3 regions of the Pseudoalteromonas sp. NZS100 genome follow, and region 2 is predicted to be linked to each of the others. Evidence: predicted binding sites of a transcription regulator. Region 2 holds the regulator's gene; each other region holds the start of a gene.
What was found. The regulator MetJ, encoded in region 2, represses methionine synthesis genes. The targets are predictions, from matches to a motif close to TAGACGTCTAGACGTCTA.
Positions count from the first base shown of each region.

Region 1 (6,754 bases), on a different contig from region 2:
GTTACCAACAGTATGTTTTATCTGGGGTGATAATGGTTTCAAGTGGTACGTCCCATGACTCGATTGGTAGAGCATCAACTTTTTGGCATTCATGTGCAAGGCCAATTAGTTGCGGTTTTTGCCAATTTTGTTCATGTAAACGCGCCAATGTCCGGTCGTAAAACCCACCTCCCATTCCTAGGCGATTACCTTGTTTATCAAATGCAACTAATGGCATAAGGAGGTAATCAAGCGCTGGTAATGGGCATATTTGAGAGCAGTTCAGCTTAGGCTCCAAGATACCATAGCGATTTGCCCTCATGGGTGAGTTTTTCTCATAGCGCTGAAATAGTAAATTAGCGCCATTGAATGGGTGTATTATAGGTAGATAAACAACGTGGTTTAAGTTCCATAATTCTTTAATTAACAATGAAGTGTCTAGTTCTCCGTCGTTACTTAAATAAATGGCAATATGCTTTGAATTCGTTGTTTTTTCGCTTTTTAAGTGTTGAATAAAATTCATTTTTAGCGATTGCGCAGCAATTATTTGCTGATTATTTGACAAGTTTTTACGGGTGTTACGAATTTCAGCTCTTATTTGTGCGCGTTTATTGCTCATTAAACTAATTAGCCATTTTTAAAAAGAGAATAAATCGGGAAAAATTAAAAAAACAGCCAGTACGACTAGCAAAATGGTGGCAGTTGCAATCAATGAATATAAAAGTAAGTTACTGCGTTTTTTAGGAGTCGCTAAATCCTCATCTAGCATTAGGTCGTCATTTTGCCATTCGTCTACACTTTCGTCTGGTGTATTTAATTGAGCTTCAGGAAGGCGTTGCTCTAGCTCATCTAGCTTTTCTTCAAGGCGTATTAAGCTGCTAGTGATGTAATCAAGTGCATCAAAAATACGTTCATCACGTTGGTTGTTATTTGCAGCTGCGGGGGAGCTATTTTGAATCGCATTTGAAACAGCTTGCAGCTTACTTTTAATACCTAGGCTTGCTAATAATTTAGTCTGTTTTAACGCTTTGTCTTTATCGCTTGGCGCAAACAGCGGCTTACCTTTAAAAAAAAGAGCTACTTTTTCATCTGACGTTTTTAATTTTGCAGCTAAGTTTGCGCACGCTGTTTTTATGTCAACGTTATCGGCAAGTCCTGCAAATATAACGCGAAAGTTATCGGCCATTTAACTATCCCTAAAGCTTTTATAATGAAATGAGTATATACCTAAAGTACAAAAGAATTCGAGGTTGATTTTATAGTTATTTTGTAGACGTACTACAAACAATGTAACTGATAAGTTTTAGATACAAAAACGGCCCTATTAAGGGCCGTTTTTAATTTACTTCAACACTTTTAGCTTAAAGGCCAGCAGCTGCACGAAGTGCATCAGCTTTATCTGTACGTTCCCAAGGGAATTCGTCACGACCAAAGTGGCCGTAAGCCGCTGTAGGAAGGTAGATAGGGCGCTCTAAATCAAGCATTTGAATTAAGCCGTAAGGGCGCAGGTCAAAGTGTTCACGAATAAGTTCGATTAAACGGCTTTCTTCTAACTTGCTGGTACCAAACGTTTCAACGCTGATAGATGTAGGCTCTGCAACACCGATTGCGTAAGAAACTTGTAATTCACATTTATCAGCAAGACCAGCCGCAACTACGTTTTTAGCAACGTAACGTGCAGCGTATGCAGCTGAGCGGTCAACTTTTGATGGATCTTTACCAGAGAAAGCACCACCACCGTGACGAGCCATACCACCGTATGTATCAACGATGATTTTACGACCTGTTAGACCACAATCGCCCATTGGTCCGCCAATTACAAAGCGACCCGTCGGGTTAATGAAAAATTTAGTCGCGCTTGTAATAAGCTCTGCAGGAAGTACCGGCTTGATGATAGTTTCCATCACCGCTTCTACTAAATCTTTTTGCGAAATGTCTTCGCTGTGCTGAGTAGATAGTACTACTGCATCAATACCTACTGGCTTACCATTTTCGTATGCAAAAGTAACTTGAGATTTTGCATCTGGACGTAACCAGTTAAGCTCGCCGCTTTTACGTACTTGCGCTTGGCGCTGTACTAAACGGTGTGAGTAAGTAATTGGCGCAGGCATTAGCACTTCTGTTTCGTTACATGCGTAACCAAACATAAGACCTTGGTCGCCAGCACCTTGTTCTTCTGGGCTAGTACGGTCAACACCTTGGTTAATGTCAGGAGACTGTTTACCAATAGTGTTTAAAATTGCACATGAATCTGCATCGAAACCCATGTCTGAATGCGTGTAGCCAATTTCACGTACTGTTTTACGTGTAATTTCTTCAATATCAACCCATGCGCTAGTAGTGATTTCACCACCAACCATAACCATACCGGTTTTTACGTAAGTTTCGCACGCAACACGGGCATGAGAGTCTTGCTCTAGGATAGCATCAAGTACCGCATCAGAGATTTGATCGGCGATTTTATCCGGATGACCTTCAGAAACTGATTCAGAAGTAAATAAATGTTTTGCCATTGTATTTCTGCTCACAAATATTGCGCTTCACAAACGTCGGTATTAGCGCTAAAAAATTAAGGGGCGTATTTTATCGAAAACAAAACACCTTGCATAGTGTTTTTACGCCTAGACGTCTAAATAAAATTACTAATAACTTTTTGGTCTTAAAAAATATTCATAATGCCTCACTTTTATAGGGTTTTTAATTGCACACAGCCCCCACAATAAGTAAGAATGGTCGATATAAACAAACCCAAGTTACTTGGGTGCATAAACAAACACATAAATACCCGCGCAAATACACATAAAGGTAGGAGAATTCATGCCATCTCGCAAAGAACTTGCAAATGCTATTCGCGTCTTGTCAATGGACGCAGTACAAAAGGCCAAATCTGGTCACCCTGGAGCCCCTATGGGCATGGCTGATATCGCAGAAGTATTATGGCGCGATTATCTAAAACACAACCCAACAAATCCAGAGTGGGCTGACCGTGACAGATTTATTCTTTCAAACGGCCACGGTTCAATGCTTATCTATTCTCTATTGCACCTAAGTGGTTACGACTTACCACTGGACGAAATTAAAAACTTCCGTCAAATGCATTCTAAAACACCAGGTCACCCTGAATATGGCTATGCACCAGGAATCGAAACTACTACGGGTCCATTAGGTCAAGGGATCACAAATGCCGTAGGTATGGCAATTGCTGAAAAAGCGCTAGCTGCACAGTTTAACCGCGAAGGTCACGATATTGTTGATCACTTTACCTATGCATTTATGGGCGATGGCTGCCTTATGGAAGGTATTTCTCATGAAGCTGGTTCACTTGCAGGCACATTAGGTCTTGGTAAACTTGTTGCATTTTGGGATGACAACGGCATTTCAATCGATGGTGAAGTAGAAGGTTGGTTTACAGATGACACGCCAGCTCGCTTTAAAGCATACGGTTGGCATGTAATCAGTGGTGTTGATGGCCACGACAGCGATGCTATAAGTGCTGCAATTGCAGAAGCTAAAAGTGTTACCGATAAACCATCACTAATTTGTTGTAAAACAATTATTGGTTACGGCTCACCTAATAAATCTGGTAGCCACGATTGTCACGGTGCACCACTAGGTGATGACGAAATTAAAGCGTCTCGCGAATTCTTAGGTTGGACTGGCGATGCGTTCGAAATTCCTGGTGATATTTACGCACAATGGGATAGCAAAGAAAAAGGTCAGCAGCTTGAATCAAGCTGGGACGAAAAATTTGCAGCATACGCAAAAGCATACCCAGAGCTTGCAGCTGAATACAAGCGTCGTATTAATAACGAACTGCCTGGCGATTGGGCTGAAAAATCTCAAGCGTACATTGAGCAATTACAAGCAAACCCTGCAAACCCAGCGTCTCGTAAAGCATCACAAAATGCATTAAACGCATTTGGTCCGTTATTACCAGAATTTATGGGTGGTTCAGCCGATTTAGCAGGCTCAAACTTAACAATTTGGGATGGTTCTAAAGGCTTAACACACGACGATGCAAGCGGTAACTACATTTACTACGGTGTACGTGAGTTTGGTATGTCGGCAATTATGAATGGTATTGCCCTTCATAAAGGCTTTATTCCTTACGGTGCTACGTTCTTAATGTTTGTTGAATATGCAAAAAATGCCATACGTATGGCTGCATTAATGAAGCAACCAAGCATTTTTGTATACACGCACGATTCAATCGGTTTAGGTGAAGATGGTCCAACTCACCAACCAGTAGAGCAAATTGCAAGCATGCGTTTAACGCCTAACTTATACAACTGGCGCCCATGTGACCAAGTTGAGTCGGCAATTGCATGGCAACAAGCTATTGAGCGTAAAGACGGTCCTACATCGTTAATCTTTACTCGCCAAGGTCTTGAGCAACAAGCGCGTGACGCACAGCAATTAAGCGACGTTAAAAAGGGTGGTTACATCCTTAGCTGTGACGGCAACCCTGAAATTATTTTCATTGCAACGGGTTCTGAAGTGCAACTAGCACAAGATTCAGCAACTGAGCTACGCAGCCAAGGTAAAAAGGTACGTGTTGTATCTATGCCATGTACTGATGCCTTTGAAGATCAAAGCGCAGAGTATAAAGAAAGCGTATTACCGGCATCTGTTACACGCCGCGTAGCAGTAGAAGCAGGTATTGCTGACTACTGGTACAAGTACGTAGGTCTAAATGGCGCAGTAGTAGGTATGACTACCTTTGGTGAGTCAGCACCTGCTGGTGAGCTGTTTGAGCACTTTGGTTTTACAGTGGCAAACATTGTAAGCAAAGCAAACGAGCTTTTTTAATCGCTTTGATTAAATAAAGTAAGTAATTGAAAAACCCGCACATGTTGCGGGTTTTTTTATGCCCTAACATGAAGCAACTTCACCTTGAACAATGCTGCTTTCCTTGCAAGAAAGTAAGCTATCAGGCAAGGTAGTGCGATAAAATTTATAAATAAAAATCTTAAATTAATAGCAGGAGCTAAAAATGCCAAAGTTCGATAACGTAAGTGTAGTAAAAAAAGCCAATGTATATTTTGATGGAAAAGTGTCGAGCCGTACCGTTATTTTAGGTGATGGCGAAGCGAAAACGTTAGGCTTTATGCAACCTGGTGAGTTTGTTTTTGATACAAACCAAAAAGAATGCATGGAGCTTTTAGCTGGCCAATGGGATATTTTATTACCAGGGGCAAGTGAGTGGAAAACATTTAACGCGGGTGAATCGTTTAATGTTGATGCAAATGTAAGCTTTAAAGTAAAAGTATCTGATTTTGCTGACTACTGTTGTTCGTACACAGATTAATCAATACAGCTAGACGTCTGAAAGCCCATGCACTATGGGCTTTGCATAAACTTTGCACAACGCATGATTTAAATCACCAAAAACCGCAAATAAACCTCAAATATCTCTCTTTTTTCCTTGTGTTAATCTAAATAGCCCCCAATACTATTTATGAGGTAACAAATAAAAGGATACCCTATGAAAATTAATCTTTCTGGTCACCATGTTGAAGTTACTGACTCTATTAGAGAGCACATCAACGAAAAATTTTCAAAAATCGAGAGCCACTTTCCATCGCTTATTGCACTCGATATTATTTTGTCAAAAGAGCATCATAAAATCCAAGCTGAAATTAGCACTAATTACGAAGGCACGCGCATATCGGTAAAAGGGGAAAACGAAGTTATGTACCCTGCCATTGCAAGCGCAGCTAAAAAACTCGATGCGGCACTAAAACATCGAAAAGGGCAGATAAAAGCAAACTTACACGAAAAGCCTGTTAGCACTACACCTGAAATCGCACACGAGATCATCCAAGAGATGGATCTTAAATAAAATTTAGTTCCAAAGTATTGTAAAAAAGAGCCGTATGGCTCTTTTTTATTGCCTGTAATTTAGGTAAGTTATGCGTTCTTGCAGTTTATTAATTAAAAAAATTAATAAAAAGAACACACAACACACATATTTTGAGAAATTAATGCACACAACAAAAGCAGTATGGAAGTCTCGACTAGGTGCGCTTGGACCTGGAATACTCATGGCAACAGCCGCTATTGGCGGTTCTCACTTAGTTGCCTCTACGCAGGCTGGAGCAATATTTGGCTGGCAATTATTTTGGCTTATCCTCGTTGTTAATGTTTTAAAGTACCCGTTTTTTCGCTTTGGTATGGAATACACACTCGCCACTAAAAATAGCCTAGTGGAGGGCTATAAAAGCAAAGGCCCGTTTTATTTTTACAGTTTTATCGGTTTAAACATTGTAGCCGCCGTAGTGAATACCGCTGGCGTATTACTGCTTACCGCAAGCTTACTGCATTACGCGCTGCCCGTGGTTATTGAAGTAACCTTGCTTTGTTGGATGCTGCTGGGTGTATGTTTAGTTATATTGCTACTTGGACACTTTAAAGCGCTAGATAACGTTGCCAAAGGCATTATGGGGCTGCTTACGCTCGCTACTTTGATTGCCCTTGCCATTGCATTTAGTAACGGCCCAATGGCACCTGCTGATTATGTTGGCCCATCACCTTACGAGCTGGCTATGCTTAGCTTTATGGTGGCTTTAATGGGCTGGATGCCAGCGCCTATCGAAATATCTGCATTAAGTTCTTTATGGCTAAAAGAAAAACAAGCGCAGCAAACGGTGACTAAAGGCCAAGGCTTGTTCGATTTTAACGTAGGTTACTGGCTTACAGCAGGCTTAGCGCTGGTGTTTTTTAGCTTAGGTGTATTAGTGCAATACGGGCAAGCCAGCAGCATAGAACTCGGTGG
Region 1 covers NZ_JADYWM010000009.1:134,613-141,366, reverse strand. The annotation lists gene I6E69_RS11495 (5-formyltetrahydrofolate cyclo-ligase) at 2-598, opposite strand; gene I6E69_RS11490 (hypothetical protein) at 617-1,165, opposite strand; gene metK (methionine adenosyltransferase) at 1,341-2,492, opposite strand; gene tkt (transketolase) at 2,797-4,788, shown strand; gene I6E69_RS11475 (pyrimidine/purine nucleoside phosphorylase) at 4,973-5,287, shown strand; gene raiA (ribosome-associated translation inhibitor RaiA) at 5,465-5,821, shown strand; gene I6E69_RS11465 (NRAMP family divalent metal transporter) at 6,024-6,754, shown strand, end outside.
Region 1: a site for MetJ is predicted at 2,594-2,611, ahead of metK (methionine adenosyltransferase). Genes of this name have one in related genera too.

Region 2 (6,754 bases):
TTCTAGGCACTGTAAATACACTTCTGTTTTACCACTGCCAGTTACGCCTTCTAATAAAAAGCTGCTAAATCCATTACTTTGATTTATTGCTGTACAGGCAACCGCTTGTTCTTTATTAAGTACAGGTTTACTACCGACAGTTGGTGCAACGCTTTGCCATTGGTTATCGTGTTCAATAGTTTGCGTAATGAGTTCTTTATCTATTAGGCTATCTATTGTTTTTTTACTAAAGCCAAGAGCTTTTAATTCGGTTAACGATGATTTCCCCGATTGCGATAACTGCTTTAATAAATTGAGTTGTGTTTTGGCTTTTAATGACGGTACTTTTGCGCCTTTTTCTGTCAGAGCAACCATGTTAATACTGGTTTTATCTGGCGATTCACCTTGGCGAAGTGCACTCGGTAGCGCTATGTGAATAGTTTCGCCTAAGGGATAGCAATAATAGCGGGCAGTAAAGCTAAGGAGTTCTAAATGTTGGGCACTTAAAATAGGGGTATCGTCTATTACCTCTATAATATTCTTAATTTTATTTAAAGGGACGTCGGTACTGTTTTTAATGCCCAGAACAACAGCTACTTTTTTTTGATTACCAAAAGGTACTAAAACCCGCATGCCCGGTAGTATTGGGGTTGATAAGCCACTGAGCTGCTCTTCTATTTTATAATCAAAGGTGCGTGGAAGCGGGACTTTAATAGCAACTTCAACAAAACTCATAACAACTCAACCCGTAAAATTAATGCTGTAATGTACTAAAAATACCGCTAAAAACCTACTAGCAATAGTACTTGAGAAAGAGATTGTTCACTTTTTTAGCGAAAAGATAAATAAATACTTGTGCAGGGGAAGGTTGTTGGATAAAATCCGCCACCAACAAATTTGTTTTAACGACGTATGGTGCCAGACTTCGGGTTTGGAGAGCGATGCGGCCTTAACTAGAGGTTCCTATGAAAGAAGGTATTCACCCTAAGTACGAAGTAATTTCTGCAACATGTTCATGCGGAAACAAATTCGAAACTAGCTCAACTCTTTGTAAAGACATTCACTTAGACGTATGTTCTGCGTGTCACCCGTTTTACACTGGTAAGCAAAAGATTTTAGACACTGGCGGCCGTGTTGATCGCTTCAACAAGCGCTTCGGTGCACTTAGCAGCAAGAAGTAATCATTGCTGTTTAGTTAAAAAAAGCACCTTAGGGTGCTTTTTTTGTGTCTAAAATTTATTACTTCTTATCTTATTTAGCTTGCTCGAGCTACATCACACCTTGCATAACTATTTCCTAATCTTATTCTGAGTATGCATAAACCTTTACAGACAAATTGATAGATATTCTCTATATTTTAAATAGTACAAATTTTAACTAGGTTGATAAAAGTAGCTAACGTGGGCTTATCTGTTTTTAAAGTAGAGTCGTAGGCTGTTATTTTAAGTTTATGATGATGCGTTAAACATACATTTTTTTAATATTGTAGTAGACATAAACGCACCTCAAAACTTACTTTTTTGGTGAATTTTTATTTATTAAATGTTTATATAATCCTGCAAAGTTACTGAAAAACCTCTTAAAATTAAAGGATATAGCATATAACAGGATAGACCTGATATTGCTTGGAATTTAAAAATAATAAGGGTATCGTACCCCAAGACTCCACCTCTCACTTTAACTTAAATTGCAGGATACCATCGCGTTATGTCTGACTTTCGTGAACAAGCACTACATTATCACTCACATCCCGTACCTGGTAAAATTAGCATTGAGCTAACAAAACCAGCTGAAACAGTTCAAGACTTAGCCCTAGCTTATAGCCCAGGTGTCGCTGAACCTGTACGTGAAATTGCCGCAGATCCTGCAAATGCATATAAATATACCGGTAAAGGTAACATGGTTGCGGTTATCACTAATGGTACTGCAATTTTGGGCTTGGGTAATTTAGGTCCTTTAGCGTCTAAACCAGTAATGGAAGGCAAGGCGTTATTGTTTAAGCGTTTTGCAGGGCTTGATTCTATTGATATTGAAGTAAAGCACAAAACAACAGAAGACTTTATTAACACGGTTGCCAATATTGCTGACACATTCGGTGGTATTAACCTTGAAGATATTAAAGCACCAGAGTGTTTTGAAATTGAAAAAGCATTAATAGAGCGTTGTAGCATTCCTGTTTTTCATGATGATCAACACGGCACCGCCATTGTTACGGCTGCCGGCATGTTAAATGCGCTAGAAGTACAAGGTAAATCAATTGAAGATGCAATAATTGTATGTTTAGGTGCAGGCGCTGCTGCAGTTGCGTGTATGGAACTGTTAATTAAGTGTGGTGCACTGCGTGAACACATTTATATGCTTGACCGCAAAGGTGTTATTCATACTCGTCGCGATGATTTAAATGAATATAAACAGCTTTTTGCTAACAATACCGATAAACGCACATTGCAAGATGTAATTGCAGATGCTGATGTGTTTGTTGGTGTTTCGGGTCCTAACTTGTTAGCTGCCGAAGATTTAAAACTAATGGCAGAAAAACCGGTCGTGTTTGCCTGTTCAAACCCAGATCCAGAGATCGATCCTGCACTTGCGCACGGTGCACGCAATGATTTAATTATGGCAACAGGGCGATCTGATTACCCTAACCAAGTAAATAATGTTTTATGTTTTCCGTTTATTTTCCGTGGTGCGCTTGATGTACGTGCAAGCGCGATTAACGATGAAATGAAAATTGCTGCAGTTGAGGCTATTCGTAGTATTGCCAAAGAGCCTGTACCTGCAGAAGTTTTAAAAGCCGCAGGCGTAGATAAGCTAGAGTTTGGTGCGCAGTACATTATTCCAAAACCAATGGATCCGCGTTTACTACCGCGTATAGCTAAAGCTGTAGCACTTGCTGCGGTAGAGTCGGGTGTTGCGCAAATTGACTTGCCTGAAAATTATATGGCGTAATATATAACGCTTAAACAAAAAAACCTCAGCAATGCTGAGGTTTTTTGATTAAAAAGGTAACGATTTATTCTTCGTTTAAAATAGGCACTTCTAAACCCATTTCTTGCATTATCTTTTTAACTTCTTCAGGTACTTTTTCTGCGTTGTCTTTACGTAGGTCATCGTCATTTGGTAAAGGTTGACCAGTAAAGGCATGCAAAAACGCCTCACATAGCAATTCACTATTTGTTGCATGGCGAAGGTTGTTGATTTGACGACGCGTACGCTCATCCGTTAAAACTTTTAATACATTTAGCGGGATCGAAACGGTGATCTTTTTAACTTGCTCTGATTTTTTCCCGTGTTCTGCGTATGGGTGAATATACTCACCATTCCATTTAGCCATAAGATGTATCGTTGCCTCAGATTATTAATTTCTCACACGGTATAAAAAGCGTGTAAATATGCGTGAAATTCTATCGATTTAAAAAAGATAGTCAAATAATAGATACCGATCTATCTTAATAAGCCTATTTGGGATGTAAAAATAAGCTCACTTTTGTGAGTTAAAATGTGATACTAGCAAACGCCTTTCCTAACTTTAGCCATCTAGAGCTTTAAAATCCTTTGACTTATTAAAATGGATAACTTACTCTTTTAGACGTCTAAACATCCAAATTAATCAGGTGACGAATATGAGCGAAAAAAACAAAGCGACCATTGCTGTACGTAACGGCGTTGATGCTGATAAACATCATGGTGCAGTGGTGCCGCCAATTTATTTATCAACGACTTATTCGTTTGCCGACTTTGATACCAAGCGTGAGTATGATTATGGGCGCAGTGGTAACCCTAATCGTGATATTTTAGCAGAGACGCTTGCTAAGCTTGAAGGCGGCGCTCGCGGCATAATTACGGCCACTGGTATGGCAGCCGTGCATTTAGCTACTCAGCTACTTAACAGTGACGACACGTTAGTAATTCCACATGATTGTTATGGTGGTAGCTATCGTTTATTTACATCGTTACAAAAACGCGGACTATTGAAGCTTGAAGTATTAGATTTAACAAAAGAAGAAAGCCTTCAACAAATTTTAGCAATTAAACCTAAGCTTATTTGGATAGAGACTCCAAGTAACCCAGTACTTCGTTTAACCGATATTAAAGCGGTTACCGATGTTGCTAAGCAATGCGGTGCATTGGTTGCCGCAGATAACACGTTTTTGTCTCCTGCCTTACAAAACCCTATTAAGTTTGGTGTAGATATTGTGGTGCATTCAACTACTAAATACATTAACGGGCACTCAGATGTAGTGGGCGGCGCTGTTATTGCTGCAACACAAGCGCTTGGTGATGAGCTTGCTTGGTGGGCAAATAATATTGGTATTACGGGCGCCCCTTTTGATAGTTATTTAACGCTTCGTGGTCTACGTACTTTAAATGTGCGCTTAAGGCAGCACCAAGAAAATGCGCTAGCAATAGCTAAGTACCTTGAAAGCTCCAATTTTGTAAGCCAAGTTTACTATCCAGGACTTGAGTCGCATCCTCAACATGAACTTGCTAAAGCACAACAACTTGGCTTTGGTGGCATGGTTAGTTTTGATATTAAAGGCGATATAAACGACGCTGCAGCATTTTTAACTAGTCTTAAAACGTTTAGTTTAGCTGAGTCACTAGGTGGCGTAGAGAGTTTAATTTGTCACCCTGCAACTATGACGCACGCAGGCATGGAGGCAAAGGCACGTTTAGAAGCGGGTGTGGGCGATACGCTTATTCGTATTTCGGTTGGGATTGAAGATATACACGATTTAATAGCTGACTTTGAACGAGTATTTGAACTTGTAAAACCAGGGCAAAATAAAAATGTTGGCCGTGTAGGCAAAGGTGCTGGCACTTCTGGTGGAAACGTTAAATTAAGTGCAGCCCGTCCAGCGCTTTGGTAAGTAATACCAATCCGCAATAATACCTAGGGCGTGTTGATCTTTGGTGGGTGAATTTGCAGCAGTATGTTTGGTTTTTAGGCAAGACGGAGCCTATGTAGTGTGGTTATTCCCCATGAATAGGCGATAACGCAGCATAAATACCAAACATGCGCTGCCCTTTGGGTTCTTTCTAGGGACGATTAACTCTTTGTTGCTCGGTTTTTACTTAGCCCACTAGGTTACAAACCTCGCGCCGCGATTTAATCGCCCCTAGATTGAACAAATTTCAATCCACAAAGATCAACACGCCCTAATCAATTTGAGGGATTAAACCGCACGATAACATCGTTAAAAATTCCTAATATAGAACAACTAAATAACGAAATTTTTGCCTTGTTATCGATACGGTTTTCTTACCTCAAAATAGACAACTTAATTAAGCGAATTGGTATAAATATGGTCAATTGTGTACATAAATTTGGTGGTTCAAGCTTAAGCTCTAGTGAGCGCTATCAAAGCGTAGCTAAAATAATTATTGGGCATACTCAGCCGGGCGACTGTGTTGTGGTATCTGCTGCAGGTAAGACTACAGATACACTTGTGTCGTTGTGGCAAAGTTATCAGCTGCAAGACACGCAAGCTGTCGCTGATATTTTACTGCAGTTAAATAACCATCAAAGCGATTTAATTGAGCAGTTATTACAAGCTGATTTAAAGCGCAGCGCACTTAAAACACTAAATACCGAGCTTAGTAATATTGCAGAACTTGCTCAAGCTGAGCAGCTAAAAGAGGCTGCGTTACTTGCGCATGGGGAACTGTGGTCAGCACGTTTACTCGCTACTTATTTACAGCAGTTAAATATTGAGGCGTGTGCTCAAGATGCCCGTAGTCTTTTTACCTTAAACGATGGTGAATTAATGCATGCGCAAAATGCGCAGCAATGTCGACAGTCAATTTTGCCTAATAAGATAAATGTTGTTACTGGGTTTATTGCCGCTGATACGAAAGGTGAGACCGTAACACTTGGACGCAACGGTAGCGATTATAGTGCAACACTACTTGCAAATTACTGTAATGCTAAGCAAGTATGTATTTGGACCGATACACAGGGAGTGTTTAGCACTGATCCTCGTAAGGTAAAAAAAGCGATTAAATACGGCAAAATTTGTCGCGGGCAAGCTAATTTATTAGCTCGTTTGGGTAACCCTGTATTACATGCAAAAACACTATCGCCACTTAAAAACAGCGATATTAAGCTAGCTGTTCGTAGTAGTTTTGATGTGCAAGCAAGCCCAACAGATATAGTAAAAGAAGGTTCAGCAAAGAAAAAGCGCTTTATAACCACGCTGCAAAATGTTGATCTATTAATGGTTGAAGGATTAAGTGAAGGTGAGGTCGCAAGCGTTAGTCAGCTTATTCAGCATAGCCTTCATCATTTTAACCATAATGGTGAAGTGTATTTAGTAGTACCGGCTGCACAAACATCTCAAGTTATTAATTACTTTGCTGGTAGAGCTAATATTAGTGAGTCAAATTTAAATGGCTGTGCAATTGTTGCCCCTGAGCAAGACGTTAGCGTACTTAAACTGCAAGCTTTAGAAGTATTAGCTGAGCAGACTATAAAACCGCGTTTTGTGCATCAAGATAATGGTTATGTTTTATTACTAACAGACCAATTTATAGATAGCGATATACAAAGCGCCTTACACGATAAGCTAATCAATAAAGGCCAAGAAATAGCCGTTATAGTTGCGGGCCTTGGCAATGTAGGCGATGCTTTTATTGAGCAGTTATCGGCACAATTTGAGCGTTTATCAGACGACTTTAGTATTAAATTGGTAGCGCTGGTTCGCTCTAAACATATGTTATTTAATGCAAGTGGCATAAATATATCGCAATGGAAAACTCAATGGCAGCATGAGGC
Region 2 covers NZ_JADYWM010000021.1:46,185-52,938, forward strand. The annotation lists gene priA (primosomal protein N') at 1-714, opposite strand, end outside; gene rpmE (50S ribosomal protein L31) at 945-1,160, shown strand; gene I6E69_RS17515 (malic enzyme-like NAD(P)-binding protein) at 1,687-2,928, shown strand; gene metJ (met regulon transcriptional regulator MetJ) at 2,993-3,313, opposite strand; gene metB (cystathionine gamma-synthase) at 3,603-4,850, shown strand; gene metL (bifunctional aspartate kinase/homoserine dehydrogenase II) at 5,286-6,754, shown strand, end outside.

Region 3 (6,754 bases), on a different contig from region 2:
GCCTTACTGTTTTTATAATAAATTAAGCATAGCGGGTAATTCTCTACATGCTAGCAAGATGTGCTCCTGTAATGCTGGTGGCATAAAAAAGCCCTGCAAAGTGCAGGGCTTAAGTTATACAAACATAAAATTAACCAATATTTTTAGCCAATTTTTTTGTATTTAATACGTTTAGGTTGAGTTGCCTCAGCGCCTAGGGTCTTTTTAAGCCACTCTTCATATTCAGTGTAGTTACCATCAAAGAAGTTAATTTGACCTTCGTCGCGGTAATCTAAAATATGTGTAGCAATACGGTCAAGGAACCAACGGTCATGCGAGATACACATTACACAACCTGGGAACTCTAAAATAGCGTTCTCCAGTGCACGTAGTGTTTCAACGTCCAAGTCATTGGTTGGCTCATCGAGTAGTAACACATTGCCGCCAGCTTTTAATAACTTAGCAAGGTGTAAACGGTTACGCTCACCACCTGATAGGTCTTTAACAAACTTTTGCTGATCGTTACCTTTAAAGTTAAAGCGACTTACATATGCTCGGCTTGGGAACTCAAAGTTACCAATTTTCAGTACGTCTTGTCCGTCTGATATTTCTTGGAAAACAGTTTTGCTTTCGTCCATACCGTCGCGGAACTGATCAACAGTCGCAAGGTGTACTGTTTCGCCAACGCTGATGCTACCGCTGTCTTGCGTTTGCTCACCGCTTATCATTTTAAACAGTGTTGATTTACCCGCGCCATTCGCACCAATAATGCCCACAATGGCACCTTTTGGCATGCTAAAGCTTAAGTCATCAATTAAAACACGATCGCCAAAACTCTTACGAAGATTAGTTACTTCAAGTACTTGGTCACCTAAACGCGGGCCAGGTGGAATAAACATCTCGTTAGTTTCGTTACGTTTTTGGTAATCAGACTGCTGCATTTCAGTAAACTGAGCCATACGTGCTTTTGACTTAGCTTGACGACCTTTAGGGTTTGAACGAACCCATTCAAGTTCTTGCGCAATTGATTTTTGACGTGCTTTTTCAGATTTTTGTTCTTGCTGTAAGCGCGCATCTTTTTGTTCAAGCCAAGAAGAGTAGTTACCTTCCCATGGAATACCTTCACCACGGTCAAGCTCTAATATCCAGCCAGCTACATTATCAAGGAAGTAACGGTCATGCGTTACTGCCACAACAGTGCCTTCGTAATCGTGTAAGAAGCGCTCTAACCATGCAACCGACTCAGCATCTAAGTGGTTAGTAGGCTCATCAAGAATAAGCATGTCTGGTTTTTCAAGTAATAATCGACATATAGCAACACGGCGACGCTCACCACCTGAAAGGTGCTCAATTTTAGCATCCCACTCTGGCAGGCGAAGTGCATCAGCTGCGCGTTCTAAAACGTTGTCGATGTTATGACCATCGTGCGCCTGAATAACAGCTTCAAGCTCGCCTTGCTCTTTTGCAAGTGCGTCAAAGTCAGCGTCTTCCATGGCGTATTCGTTATACACTTCGTCAAGACGTTTAAGTGCATGTTTAACTTCGCCAACAGCTTCTTCAACAGTTTCACGTACTGTTTTACTTTCGTCTAAAATAGGTTCTTGCGGTAAATAACCAATTTTAGTACCAGGCTGAGGATGTGCATCACCTTCAAAATCTTGGTCAACACCGGCCATAATACGCAGTAACGTAGATTTACCAGAACCGTTTAAACCAAGCACACCAATTTTAGCGCCAGGAAAAAAGTGCAACGAAATATCTTTTAAGATAGTGCGCTTAGGTGGCACAACCTTAGATACTCGACTCATCGAGAATATAAATTTATCAGGTAAAACCATGGAGGAAAGCCTTCAAATAATAATAAAAATTTCAATGTTGTATTGTAGTGGCTGACAGGTGAAACAGTCAACGAATGGCGGGTTTTAAAGCACCAAAGGATGCTTGTAAGTAAAGTATAAAATCATGAATAAATTTCATTTGGACATCTATACATCTAGAGGTTGATATTTTTTACTTTCAGTTCATAATTAAGCCTCGGTTTTTATGAGCAGGAGTAAAGTATGCCAATTACAGTAAAAGACGAGTTGCCGGCAATTGCACGTTTACGTCAAGAAAACGTATTTGTAATGCCAAAAAGTCGTGCAAAAACGCAAGAAATACGCCCAATGCGTTTGGCTATTTTAAACTTGATGCCTAATAAAGTAGAAACCGAAGTTCAGTTTATTCGTTTGCTTGCCAATTCGCCTTTGCAAGTAAACGTAGAACTACTGCGCCTCGACACTCACCGCAGTAGCAGCAATTCAGAAGAGCACCTTGATACCTTTTACCGTTATTTTTCTGAGGTTAAAGACAACAATTACGATGCATTAATAGTAACTGGTGCGCCACTTGCCCATTTAGAATACGACGATGTAGCGTATTGGGATGAGCTAAAGGTCATTATTGATTGGGCTGAGCAACACGTTACCTCTACGTTATTTTCGTGTTGGGCAGCGCATGCAGCGTTATATCACCGTTACAATTTAAAGCGTGATTTAAAAGACGATAAACTATGTGGCGTATTTACTCACCAGTGTTATTTTGATCACGGTGCACTGACTCGCGGATTTGACGATACCTTTTTGGTACCGCACTCACGCTACGGCCATATTGATATAAATAAGATAAACGCCTGTGAAGAACTCGTTGTACTGGCAGGTTCTGAGCGAGTAGGGGCTTACTTACTTAAAAACAAATCAGGTAGCCAAGTGTTTATAACCGGCCATCCAGAGTACGACGCCGACTCGCTAAAAACAGAATACGAGCGCGATTGTAAAAAGAGCCCTAATGCACCAAAACCCGAAAATTACTTTCCGGATGACGATGCAACCAAACAACCTTCAAAAACGTGGCAAAGCCATGCTTTTTTACTTTTTTCGAACTGGTTAAATTACTACGTGTACCAAACCACACCGTATGATATTAATTTAGTTAGCCAAGACGTGAGGACTAACAACTATGCCGAATAACGCGCCTACAAATAATAAACAAGCCGAAATAAGTGCCGCATTAAAAGAACGCATTTTAATTTTAGATGGCGCTATGGGCACCATGATCCAAGATCATAAGCTAGAAGAAGAAGACTATCGCGGAGAGCGTTTTAAAGACTGGCATGTATTAATTAAAGGCAATAACGATTTATTAAGCCTAACTAAGCCCGACTTAATCACTGATATTCATCGTGGTTTTTTATCAGCGGGCGCCGATATTATCGAAACCAACACGTTTAACTCGACCACTATTTCGATGGAAGATTACGACATGGCAAACCTAAGTCGTGAAATAAACGTAGAGTCGGCTAAATTAGCACGCGCAATTTGCGATGAATTTACGGCTAAAACGCCAGAAAAACCGCGCTATGTAGCCGGTGTTTTAGGGCCGACATCTAAAACGTGTTCAATTTCGCCAGACGTAAACGATCCGGGTTACCGAAATGTCACCTTTGATAAGCTAGTTACTGCGTATGTAGAGTCTACCCTTGCATTAATGGAAGGCGGCGCCGATTTAATACTAATCGAAACTATATTCGACACGCTTAATGCAAAAGCCGCCTCGTTTGGTGTAGAAGAAGCCTTTGAGCAAGCAGGGCGCACATTACCAGTTATGATCTCGGGCACTATTACCGACGCCTCAGGGCGTACGCTTTCGGGGCAAACAACCGAAGCATTTTATAACTCTATTCGCCATATTAAGCCTATTTCGATTGGTTTAAACTGCGCGCTTGGCCCTGATTTACTGCGCCAATATGTAGAAGAGTTATCGCGCGTGTGCGAAACCTTTACATCGGTACACCCTAATGCGGGCTTGCCTAATGAGTTTGGTGAATACGACTTAGAAGCGCCTGAAATGGCAACCGAAATTATCGATTGGGGTAAATCGGGCTTTATTAATATAGTAGGTGGATGTTGTGGCACCACGCCTGCGCATATTCGTGCTTTTGCAAAAGGTCTAGCGGGCGTTAAACCACGCCAATTGCCAGAGCTTGAAGTACGCATGCGTTTATCAGGCCTTGAAGCCTGTAACTTAAATTAAGGAGCCAACATGACCCAACAAATAGCAGTATTTACTAATGTCGGCGAACGTACCAATGTAACCGGTTCTGCCATGTTTAAACGTTTAATCATGGAAGAAGACTTTGAAGCCGCGCTAACAGTGGCCCGCGAACAAGTAGAAAATGGCGCACAGGTTATTGATATAAACATGGACGAAGCCATGTTGGACTCAAAAGCCGCGATGGTTAAGTTTTTAAACTTAATAGCCTCAGAGCCTGATATTTCACGCGTACCCATTATGGTCGACTCCTCTAAATGGGAAGTAATAGAAGCAGGCCTAAAGTGTATTCAAGGTAAGGCCATTGTTAACTCTATATCGCTAAAAGAGGGCGAAGAGCCGTTTATTCGCCAAGCTAAAATAATAAAACGTTTTGGTGCAGCTGCCGTTGTAATGGCGTTTGATACTGACGGGCAAGCTGATACAGCAGACCGCAAATATGAAATATGTGCCCGCAGCTACAAAATATTAGTAGAAGACATTGGTTTTCCACCAGAAGATATTATATTCGACCCTAATATATTTGCCGTAGCCACCGGTATAGAAGAGCACGACAACTACGCTGTAGAATTTATTGAAGGCACACGCCGCATTAAACAAAACTTACCGCACTGTAAAGTGTCGGGCGGGGTGTCAAATGTATCGTTTTCATTTAGGGGTAATAACCCAGTACGTGAAGCTATCCACTCGGTATTTTTATACCACGCCATAAAAGCGGGTATGGATATGGGCATTGTAAATGCAGGGCAACTCGCCGTTTACGACGACATCCCAGAAGAGCTTCGTAAAGCCGTTGAAGACGTAATACTTAACACAGACCCAGGTGCAGGCGAGCGTTTAGTTGAGCTTGCACCAAAATACTCTGGTATGGCACAAGCTGAGCGAGTAGAAGATTTAGAGTGGCGCACATGGCCTGTAGAAAAACGCCTTGAGCACGCGCTTGTAAAAGGCATTACTACCTTTATAGATGAAGATACCGAAGAGTGCCGCGCTGCTGCCGATAAACCTATTCACGTAATTGAAGGGCCGTTAATGGATGGCATGAACGTGGTAGGTGATTTATTTGGCGCAGGTAAAATGTTTTTACCACAAGTGGTTAAATCGGCGCGCGTAATGAAACGAGCCGTAGCCTACCTAGACCCATTCATTGAAGCCGAAAAAGAAGAAGGTTCAACCAATGGTAAAATAGTGATGGCGACCGTAAAAGGCGACGTACACGACATAGGTAAAAATATTGTAGGCGTGGTACTACAATGTAATAACTATGAAGTTATTGATTTAGGCGTAATGGTACCTGCCGATAAAATACTGCAAACCGCCATCGACGAAAAAGCCGATATTATTGGTTTATCGGGCTTAATTACCCCATCGCTTGACGAAATGGTACACGTAGCAAAAGAAATGAAACGCCGTGGTTTTGAACTGCCACTACTCATTGGTGGTGCAACTACCTCTAAAGCGCACACCGCAGTAAAAATTGAGCCGCAATATGACAAAGGCGTTGTGTATGTAAATAACGCAAGCCGTGCAGTTGGTGTGGTTTCAAACTTATTATCAAAAGACATTAAGCCTGACTTTTTAGCTAAAACTAAAGCTGAATATGTAAAAGTACGCGAGCAACAAGCGCGTAAAAAACCACGCTCTAAGCCTGTTACAATCCAGCGCGCACGCGATAACGCAGCAAAGCTTGATTGGGATAACTACACACCACCAGTGCCTAAAAAGCTGGGCGTCACCGAGTTTAAAAATGTATCAATCGCGACTTTGCGTAAATACATAGATTGGACGCCATACTTTATGACGTGGTCAATTGCCGGTAAATACCCGCGCATAATGGACGATGAAGTCGTAGGCGAGCAAGCGCAAAGCTTATTTAAAGACGCTAACGATATGTTAGACGACCTTGAAAAAGCAGGCAGTTTGCAACCACTTGGTGTAATTGGTTTATTCCCGGCTAACCGCGTGGGTGATGACATAGAAATATACACCGACGAAACACGTAAAGAAGTATTAACTACTTCGTGCCATTTACGCCAGCAAACCGAAAAAACCGACTTTGCTAATTATTGCCTAGCCGACTACATAGCACCCAAAGGCACACCAGACTATTTTGGCGCGTTTGCAGTAACGGGCGGCCTAGAAGAAGACGACTTAGCAAATGCGTTTGACGCACAGCAAGATGACTACAACAAAATAATGGTTAAAGCGGTTGCCGACAGGCTCGCCGAAGCGTTTGCAGAATACCTACACGAAAAAGTACGTAAAGAGTATTGGGGTTTTGCACCAGACGAAAACCTAGCAAATGATGAGCTAATACGCGAAAACTACCAAGGTATCCGCCCAGCGCCAGGTTACCCAGCGTGCCCTGAGCACACCGAGAAAAAGAAAATTTGGCAGTTGCTCGATACCGAAAAGCGCATTGGTATGCAGCTAACTAGTTCGTACGCCATGTGGCCAGGTGCTGCTGTTTCGGGTTGGTACTTTTCACACCCCGAAGCTAAATACTACGCCGTAGCCGCTGTGCAAAAGGATCAGGTAGAAGACTACGCTAAGCGAACCAATATGACGCTTGAAGAAGCTGAACGTTGGCTATCGCCTAACTTGGGGTATGATCCGGAGTAGAGCGAAGCTGTCATTTTTAGCTATCAGTAAAACAAAAACGAGCCTAATTAGGCTCGTTTTTGTT
Region 3 covers NZ_JADYWM010000009.1:22,744-29,497, reverse strand. The annotation lists gene ettA (energy-dependent translational throttle protein EttA) at 144-1,817, opposite strand; gene metA (homoserine O-succinyltransferase) at 2,040-2,987, shown strand; gene I6E69_RS10985 (homocysteine S-methyltransferase family protein) at 2,977-4,050, shown strand; gene metH (methionine synthase) at 4,060-6,690, shown strand.
Region 3: a site for MetJ is predicted at 1,958-1,975, ahead of metA (homoserine O-succinyltransferase). Genes of this name have one in related genera too.